DNA from 2 places in the Paraburkholderia sp. EB58 genome. Region 2 is predicted to be linked to the other one. Evidence: riboswitches for the same ligand, from Rfam matches in the RefSeq annotation. Region 2 holds a riboswitch; the other holds the start of a gene.

Region 1 (4,695 bases), on a different contig from region 2:
TCAGGAACTCGCTGCCCTGGTTGAGGAACTCGCTCTCATGCAGGAACTGTGCGCCAAAGCCGAGGCCCACATCACCCGTGGGCAGATGGAACAGGTTCGGCGTCGAGAGTGTTGCATCGACGGTATCGAGCTTCGAGATGCCCTCGTTGGTCGCGTTCTGGTACAGCCCGTTCAATCCGTTCGGCGTCGAGGCAGGGTTGGCGAAGTTGAAGACCCCGTTCTGGAAGATGTTGTTCAGTGCGTTGACGTTCAACTGGTTCGAGTACGTGTTGTCGACCGTGCTTTGCGAATGACTGACCGACGTCGCCCAGTCCCAGTCGCCGTAGGGCAGCGTGAACGATCCTTTGACGCCGGTGGACGCGCGCCAGTAGTTGGCGTCGGTCCTTTCGGCCACGGTGTTGGGGAATGCATAGGTTAGCGGTGTCGCGGCGCCCGTCGTGTTGAACTGGTTGCTCACCGGGACGACGTTATTGAACGGAGTGAATATCCCTCCCGGGCCTAATACCAGCGTCGGCGTTTGCGGGCTGCCCACGATGTTGCCATCGAGGCCAAGGTTGTACGTGGTCTCGTTGTGGCTTTCCCACAGGTCGGCGAAAGCGGTGGTCGTATCGTCGATCTTGAAGTCCGCATGGACCTTCGCGCTCAGGCGTTGTGTTTGCGGCTCGATCGAAGTGCTATTTGCGGTGTTGAACGCGCACACCGTGCCGGGGCCTCCCGAGAAGGCGCCGAGAAAATTGCTTGCCGCGGGGTGCACCGAGCCGCCGAACGGACAATTGCTCAATGCCTGCGGACCATTAGGCGTATTCCAGAACGACGGTGCGAGCAGCGACAGACCGCCCGGCATGCCGGTGAAATCCTGCGCTGAGGTTGAATCGCGATCGGCGAGCGTGGAGCCGGCGTCCTGATAGACGCTGGCCGCCGCCGTGATGTTGAAGCGGTCGGAGTTCAGATCGCCGAAACCGCCGAGCACGCTGAACTTGGTTGTGCCGTTACCCGCACCGTTGCTGACCGAACTGCCGTAACTGCCGTCGAGCTGCAGGCCCTGATAATCGTGCTTCGTGATGATATTGACCACGCCCGCAACAGCGTCGGAGCCGTATTGCGACACAGCACCGGTCTTCACAATCTCGACCCGGTCGATGACGTTGAGCGGCAGCGTGTTCAGGTCGAAGAAGTTGTCCACGCTATTCGAGAAGAACGCGAACGGCGCGACGCGCTGTCCGTCGATCAGCACCAGCGTATATTTCTCGCTCAGACCTCGCAGCGCGAGACCCGCAGCGCCCGGCGCAAAGTTGCCGGTTTGTCCTTCGCTCCAGCTATTCGCCGAATTGGCGGTGGTAGAGCGCAGGTAGTCGGCGACGCTGTTCGCGCCGCTGTCCTGGATGTCCTTCTGGCTGACGGTCTGCACCTGGTTGTAGCCGACCTTGTCCGAGCTGCGGATTAGCGAGCCAGTCACCTGGAACGTCTGCAGTTGCTTGACCGTGGTCGCTGTGGCGGTTTTGCCAGTTGTGGCCGCTTTGCCCGTTGTGCCTGCTGTGCCACTTTGGGCCGCGCCTGTAGCCGGGGCGGGAGACTCCGCGCCACCCGTGGCTTCGGCAGGGGGCGTCGTCCCCGTTGTAGCCGGCTGGCTTTGTGCGAGCGCCGGTACGGCGAGCGCGGCTGACAATGCAAGTTCGGCCCAGATTATTCTCTTGATCGCAACCGCCAAAACTCTTTGCTTCATCTTTCCCCCATACTTATTAGTAAGGCCACACCTGTTGTGCGTAGAGCAGTCTTATGAACCGCTCCAGCTCGATTTACGACAACCCGCGTTAAGACCAGGCAATCCACCTTTCCCGATTGCGTTGCGCGGCGGTTCTTATCCCGTTGGGCACTATCTGTATTGCGCCTCGTTCCATTCACGACGTCGAACTCATCCGTGCTCCTCATGACCTCATAATTCTTAGGTATCCTTAACAAAATAATTACGTTTACTTTTCGATTTGCATGTCGTTGCTTATTGCGCCACGTCGTCGCCTTTACTTGCTGACAAGATCTTGCAAGACGCTTGCCATCCGAGTCTTAAGAAACGATGACCGCACAATGCCGTATTCAAAAAAATTTGACAGGATTAAATTTTTTTAGACGAATGGAATAACCCGACACCATGATTCGTTACTCAATCATGTCGAATTGCGGGTGCAACAAGTCGTTAGCACAACGGGTAAAGCGCGAAGGAAATTATTACTATTTCCGCGGCTTGGAGCGGGACGGGAAGGTTGCGCGACTTGCGGTGAAGTTGGAGCCGGTCGACTCTCAAAAGGGTGCGGGCGCGGTTAAGTGCCCAGCCGCCAGGAAGCCCAGATCCTAACGAAACGTAAGAAATAGCTTCCTATGGATTAGCGCGACACGAGCGATACGGTTGCAATTCCAAGCACCGTCATGATCAGCGAAGTCGATACGTGGATGGCAATTTCACCTGCGGCCCAGCCGAGACGGCCTTCCTGCAAGCGCTGCACGACTTCGGCAGAGAAGGTGGAAAACGTGGACAGGCCACCCATCAGACCGGTAATGACGAACAGTCGCCATTCAGGCGCGAGCTCCGGCAAGCGGGCAAAAAACGCCACGGCGACCCCGATCACGTAACCAGCGATTATGTTGGCGGCAAGGGTGCCAAGCGGCAGGGCGGGGAACACCCCGTTCAGACGGATACCGAGAAACCAGCGGAACAGTGAACCCAATGCACCGCCAATACCCACTGCAAGAATAGATAAATACATGGAAGGACGCCTGGCCAGGTCGCAAGGTCGACAAACCGGGGTGAGCGCAGATACGTTGTGTCCGCAATCATCCGGGCATGCAGGCATCATCAGCCCTACACGGGCGGTTAAAGGAGAATGCCATCTCCAACGGGCGATTTTATCATCGACGCAGCATGCGGGGACAGGTGGGGTGGCGCCGAGGGTGCGGGGCCGGCCAATGCGGCACGCATGGGGCGTGTCGACGCACCGGGCGCGGAGTGAGCGATACCATGCCGCCGGGCAGCTCGCCACGCTGACAGCCTTTGTCATCGAGGGCAAACGCCGACATAATGTACTGTCCCCTGCGCGGCCTGCCGGGCTCCTGAACTCCTTCGCGTACGCATGAGACTGACAACCAAAGGGCTGTTGCTGATCGCGATTCCTGCCGTGTTTGAGCTCGCTCTCCTTTCGGGGCTGGTCAAGGCACAGGTGGATGCCGCGCAGGCTGAGCGCTGGGCGACCCACAGCGAGGATGTGCTGCGCCAGACCACGGCGATTCTGGAGCCGGTGCTGCTCGACTCGGTGCGTCTGCGCGGCGCAGTGCTCAGCAACGACGCCGACGTCACGACGCCCGTGGCGCTGTGGATGGACATCGACCGGCGCATCGACCAGTTGGCCGATCTGGTGGCCGACAACCCTGTGCAGGTGGAACGCGCGGTGCAGATCCGCCAATCCGTGCAGGCGTACCGGCAATGGTCGGACCGCGTGCAGGACCTGTTGCATTCCGGGCGCCGGCGCGACGTCATCGAACGGTTCAGCGAGCTGGCGAGTACCGACGTGCTCGACCGTTTCCGTGCCCAGATCGCGGCATTCCAGAACGAGGAGCGACTCCTCGACACGCAACGTTCCACCGAGGCCGAGGCTGCGCGCGAGCGGCAGCAGATTCTGGTGGTGGCCGCCGTGCTGGGTTCGCTACTGTTTGTCGCGCTGGCCGTGTGGCTTTTTACGCGCGGCGTGCGTGGGCGGCTGGCGCTGCTCTCCGACAACGCCGTACGGCTCGCCAGCAATGAACCGCTCGCGCCGATCGACCGCGGCTCCGATGAAATCGCCCGGCTCGATCAGACGCTGCACGAGACGAGCCGCCGCCTGCTCGAGGCGGAGCGCATCCAGGCTCGTTTCCAGTCCGATCTCGCGCGCCGCGCGAATGAATTGGCGGCCATCAACGAGACGCTGCGTCAGCAGACCCAGGAAAACGAGATGTTCATCTACAGCGTGTCGCACGATCTGCGCGCGCCGCTCGTCAACCTGCAGGGATTCTCGAAGGAACTGATTCATGCTTGCGACGACCTGCGCGCAGCGGTCCGGCAGTCGTCGCTCACGGCGGCACGGCGGCAACATATCGAGCAACTGGTCGACGAGGATATCGGCGAGGCGTTGCATTATCTGCAAACCGCGGTGCTGCGCGCGTCGCACATCATCGACGCGCTGTTGCGGCTCTCGCGCGTCGGCCGCGTCGAGTACCGCCGCCAGCAGGTGCATGTGCGCGACATCGTCCAGCGTGTGATCGATGCGATGCAGGTGTCGATCCGGGCGCGCCGGGCACGCGTGGTCGTCCACGATCTGCCGTCGGTGTGGGGCGATCCGACTGCGCTCGAGCAGGTGTTCGCGAATCTGGTGGGCAATGCGATCAACTATCTCGATGCGTCGCGCGACGGGCGTGTCGAAATCGGTACGACGCCGGCGCCGCCCGGCGTTCAATCGTTACGCATCTTCTATGTGAAAGACAACGGGCTCGGCGTTCCGGCTATCGCCATTCCGCGTCTCTTCAGCGCGTTTCAGCGCTTACACGGCAACGTCGCAACGGGCGAGGGGATCGGGTTGGCGCTGGTGCGCCGCGTGGTGGAGCGGCATGGTGGCCGCGTCTGGGCGGAGTCGACCGAAGGGGTCGGCACGACGTTCTATTTCTCGCTGCCGG
Region 2 (4,695 bases):
AGCGCCAGACTCGCGTCATACAAACCGTCACAAGCCAGTTGCCTGTCGTTGCGTGGCAGTGGAACGGGAACGCACACGCGGAGGCAGCGCCGCTTCAAGTCAGCATGCAAGTTGATGCAACCGATGTAAAAGGCGAGTTCGGTACGCAGCATCGTGAAGAAGCTGAGTATGTGGTCGACCGATTGCGCAAGCGCGTTGGCAACGAGATTGATGCCGCGCGCCTCCAGATCCGCCAGCGCCCGGGCGCCGTTCTCATCGCGATCAGCAATACGAAACGTCAGCGAAGGCGGCCGTTTCACGAGCAGACGCTTCAGAAAGTTAGGATCCTTATCGCGGGGTTTGCGCAAAATGTACTGGGTTCCCTTGTTACCGCTGCCCAGGCCCGCGCTGATCAACACGCCTCCGTTGAACTTAAGCTCCTTGAGACAGCGCTGGATCGTCGAGAAATAGTCGTCCGTCAACTCGCCCTGGATCATCGAGAAAAACCGCACAAATCCTTCCGACTGAAAGCTCGCTGTTTGCAGGTCAGCCAGACTCCTCAGTTTCTTCAGCACGCCAACGAATTGCTGGATCAACTCCCGGGAACCATGCAACACCGAACTGGGCGACGCGGTAAAGAAGCTGTAGTAGCTCTTCTTTTCGATTTCGATCGCTTCGAGCGCGATGGCGTGGAGCTGCCGCACCACGGCTTCGTTGATGATGCAGTCGTTGAGGATCGCCTGGCGCCAGGCGATTTCGTCCGGCTCGACTGAGCTCACCACAACGACACGCCTGACGATCTCGAGAATAAACGCGTCCCCGCTGGCCATTGACTGATATAGCGTGTTCAGCCCAAGGTCCCGCACCAGCGCTTCCTCGTTCCAGCCAGGCTCGCGGTGCAAGTTCAAATCGCGGTCTTTGTACAGGAGATGTGCCTTCATAGCCCAAGCCGCTCCTTCAGACGGTCATAGCTCAGGCCGTAGTGCTCGGCAATCGACGCCGCATAAGCGCGACCGTCGGCCGCCCTCCTCCTTACCCGATACGTGCGGGAAGCCGGATCTCCAGGCTTGATTTCGCTCGCCATGCTCACCGCCTGCGCACCCAGATTCGCAAGCTCATCGATGAAAGTCACGCAAACGCACAATGCGCCGCGTTCCAATATCTCACCGATGATCTTCTTGCTCAGGAAAAGTGCATCCGTCAGCGTCGTTGAACTGAATATCTCGTTCATGATGACGACGCTGCGCGAGCTTGCGTTCGCCACGATCTGATGGACCCGCATCAGGTCGTCTTGCAGCTCGCCGCGCAAGTCTTTCGTATTTTCTTCGTGCTCGAAATGCGTGAAAAGCCGGTCGTAGAGAAAGAGTGCAGCGCTTCGACCGGGGATAGGACAGCCAACCTTTGCCAGATAGTGCAGTTGGCCGAACAGACGCGCAAAGGTCGTCTTGCCACCGTTGTTGGGACCCGATACGACGATGAGACGCTCTTCGCCATCGAGACGAAAGTCGTTGCATACGACCTGCCGGTGTTCGGTCACGAGCTTGTGCGCGAGCGCCAGATCGAACGTCTCATTGCCATGCACTGCTTTACTGCCGGACGAGACACGCGGGTAGCAAAAGTTCAGGCCCGCCGCTTTGCAGACGCCTATGTAGTCGCGGTAGGCAAGATAGAACTGGACTTCACGGTCGAATGTCTGGATCGTGGCATCGAGATAGTTGGCGTGATTCGAGCAAAACGTTACGGCCTCCGTGAACACCTGCGGATGCAGTTGCGCAACGAAATCGAGTACATGTGCCTCGACGTGGTTCATTTCCAGCCAGTCGCGCAGCTCAACGCGGTGGTCCTTGACAGCACTCTGCTTGAATCGCTCGAAGATGCCCAGCACTTCGGCGCTGTAGTCGGCTTCCCCGTCGTAGTCTTGCACCGTCACCGCGCTGCCCTTGATGCGCACGCAATATCGGATCGCCGAGAGGCGTCTCCTGATTTCGGCAGCCTCATGTATCAGCAACCGGAAGCGCTCCGACGCGACGTACCCGGCCAGATAGAGCTGGAATCCACGCAGCCCTTTCGACCGCGGCGAGGCCGCCGGCAACGCGCGATCGAAGTTCAGAAGCGTTTCGCCGTAGACCGCCACGGCTTCCATGAACCACCAGGTTTTCTGGAGCCGATAGTAGAGCTTCTCCGCTTGAGCAAGGTATTCACGCACTTTGCGCATACCTTGAGCGAAGGCTTCGATACTGTCGAGTACGTCCGCGTTGTCGAGGTCTTGCATGACCTCATGGCGGTATGCGATCGCTTCCTCGCGCGATAACTCGGCATAAAAGAACGGCTTCAGGTTGTAGTTATTTCGGCCGAGTGTGACGGCCGAGACAATCTGATCGAGGTTGAGATCGCCAAAGAAATCCGGTTCCAGCGCGTCATCGCGTTTTGGACCGTCCTGCGGCGTTTCGAAAAGGATGCTGTGAAAGGCCATGCCTACCCTCTCCCTGCGTGCACGGCCACGCATTCGACCGCAATCTACGAAGCGGGCAAACGTGGTCGGTACGGCGAATCGGACTGGGAGGGGTGCCTGCTTGGCAATGGCGCACGCTTGCGGGAAGCGAAGCGAGTCGAAGTATGCCCACAGTGCCCGAGTCCAGGCCTGTAGGCATCATTAGCCCCTAGGGGCGGTTTTGGAGGAATGCCATCTCCACATCAGATTTCAGTGTATGCCGCGCAACACCAGGAAGCAAGCCGCTGCCCCCTATCGCCCAGCCACACGCATACGCGGCGCAATCCGCTTGCGCGCATGCTCGAAGCGCAGTGACGCAGCTGCACCCGCCACGTTTTCACGCACCGGCAGCGCGCTCACCTTGCTGCGGGCCTGATAGCGGCGCCGCACGAGATATACCGGCCGCTCTTTTGACTCGTAGTAGATGCGCCCAATGTATTCGCCGATCACACCGATCCCGATCAGCTCGATGCCGCCCATGAAGAGCAACACGCACAGCAGCGACGCATAGCCCGGTACCGGATTGCCGAGCAGCAGCGTGCGCCCGATCATGAAGCCACCATAGACGAAAGACAACGCGGCGATCGCGAGGCCAATATACGTCCAGCACCGCAGCGGCACCGTGCTGAAGCTTGTGATGCCTTCGAGCGCGAAATTCCACAGCCGCCATCCCGAGAATTTCGAATGACCGGCGCTGCGTGCTTCACGTTGATACTCGACGATCACGGTGCGATAGCCCACCCACGCGAACAGCCCCTTCATGAAGCGGCGCCGCTCCGGCAGGCGCTTCAGCGCGTTGACCACCTGGCGGTCCATCAGCCGGAAGTCACCGACGTTCTCCGGTACCTTCAGATCGGACAGCGCATTGTGGACGCGGTAGTACAGCGCGGCCGCAGTGCGCTTGGCAAACGAATCGCATGCGCGGTTAGTCCGTTTTGCCGCGACCACTTCGGCGCCTGCGCGCCAGTGTTCGATCATCACAGGAATCAGGCTGGGCGGATCCTGCAGATCAGCGTCGATCGGGATCACCGCGTCGCCGAGCGCCTCGTCGAGGCCCGCCGTCAGCGCCGCCTCCTTGCCGAAGTTGCGCGTGAGGTCCACCACCCGCACCCGCGCGTCTTTCGCGCTGGCTGCGATCAGCTTGTCGAGCGTTGTATCGCTGCTGCCGTCGTTCACGCAGACGATCTCGAAGCGAATCCCTTCGATCGCTTCCAGCACCGGCACGATCTGTGCAAAGAAATGATCGACGGCTTCGCCTTCGTTGTAGAACGGCACAACCAGCGAAATCAGATTTCTAGTGTTATGTGTGGACATGATGCCCCCCTTCCCCGTTAAATCAATTGTTTTTACTGGCACTTAACGCTGCAATCCTTGAAACGGTACGAGCGACGGCTCGGATTGCACGTCACCGCCTTCCAGCACCGCGGGTTCCCGCCGCTCCTGCGCGATCCGCCGCATCAACATCCAGAGCGTCGCCGCAACCACGAGCGGCATGAATTGAAATTTCAGTTGCATCACCACGAAGACGCCCGCAATGGGCACAAACCACAGCCCCACCAGCCACTCGCGCTCATAGCGCTTCCAGCCGCGGGCGAGTCCGTGCCGCACGCACCATGCGATCAGCATGCCTAACCAGGTGAGGTCGTAGTCGAACAGATAGGGGCTGACGAGCAGACTCGCGCAGATCAACACTGCGGCGCGCAGCTCATAGGAACACTCGCGGCCCCATGCGTTGCACACTGCCGCTGCGCCAATCAATGCGGCTGCGCCCTGTGCTGTATAGGCCCATGCGGCAGGAACGTGCGCTAGCGTTGCCAGCGCGAACACGGTCGGGATCCGTGCAAGCGCCGCACGGCCTGACTCGACGAAACCGGCAATCATGCCCGCGTTGTGCAGAAAGGCCGCCAGCGTCCCCGTGCCGAACGCCAGTACGGACACCACAAGCAGGACCGCTGCCGTCGCCGCCATCGCAGCAAGCACGCGCCAGGACCGCGAACACAACAACGCAAGCGGAAACAGCACGGCCAGATGTGGCTTGATGCATAGCAATCCCAAACAGATGCCGGCGAGCACGGGTTGACGCCGCAACAACACCAGACCAATTCCCGCGATGGAGGCGGTCAGAAGACCATTCTGCCCAGACACGAGCACCAGGGCCGCCCCCGGAAACGCAAGCACGAGCAGAACCGTTTGCCTGCCCGGAACGATCGCGCACATGACCCTGA

What was found. Region 2 has a riboswitch for fluoride ahead of P3T40_RS05660 (MutS-related protein). Riboswitches for the same ligand answer to the same signal wherever they lie in the genome.
Region 1: linked by a shared signal. The riboswitch ahead of crcB (fluoride efflux transporter CrcB) and the one ahead of P3T40_RS05660 (MutS-related protein) in region 2 are both predicted to bind fluoride.

The regions. Positions count from the first base shown of each region.
Region 1 covers NZ_JBNDMQ010000022.1:11,547-16,241, forward strand. Annotated here, with positions in the region: gene P3T40_RS27675 (TonB-dependent receptor) at 1-1,723, opposite strand, end outside; gene crcB (fluoride efflux transporter CrcB) at 2,379-2,759, opposite strand; fluoride riboswitch at 2,833-2,896, opposite strand; gene P3T40_RS27685 (sensor histidine kinase) at 3,123-4,695, shown strand, end outside.
Region 2 covers NZ_JBNDMQ010000003.1:115,277-119,971, forward strand. Annotated here, with positions in the region: gene P3T40_RS05655 (MutS-related protein) at 1-920, opposite strand, end outside; gene P3T40_RS05660 (MutS-related protein) at 917-2,452, opposite strand; fluoride riboswitch at 2,617-2,679, opposite strand; gene P3T40_RS05665 (glycosyltransferase) at 2,723-3,784, opposite strand; gene P3T40_RS05670 (glycosyltransferase family 87 protein) at 3,827-4,695, opposite strand, start outside.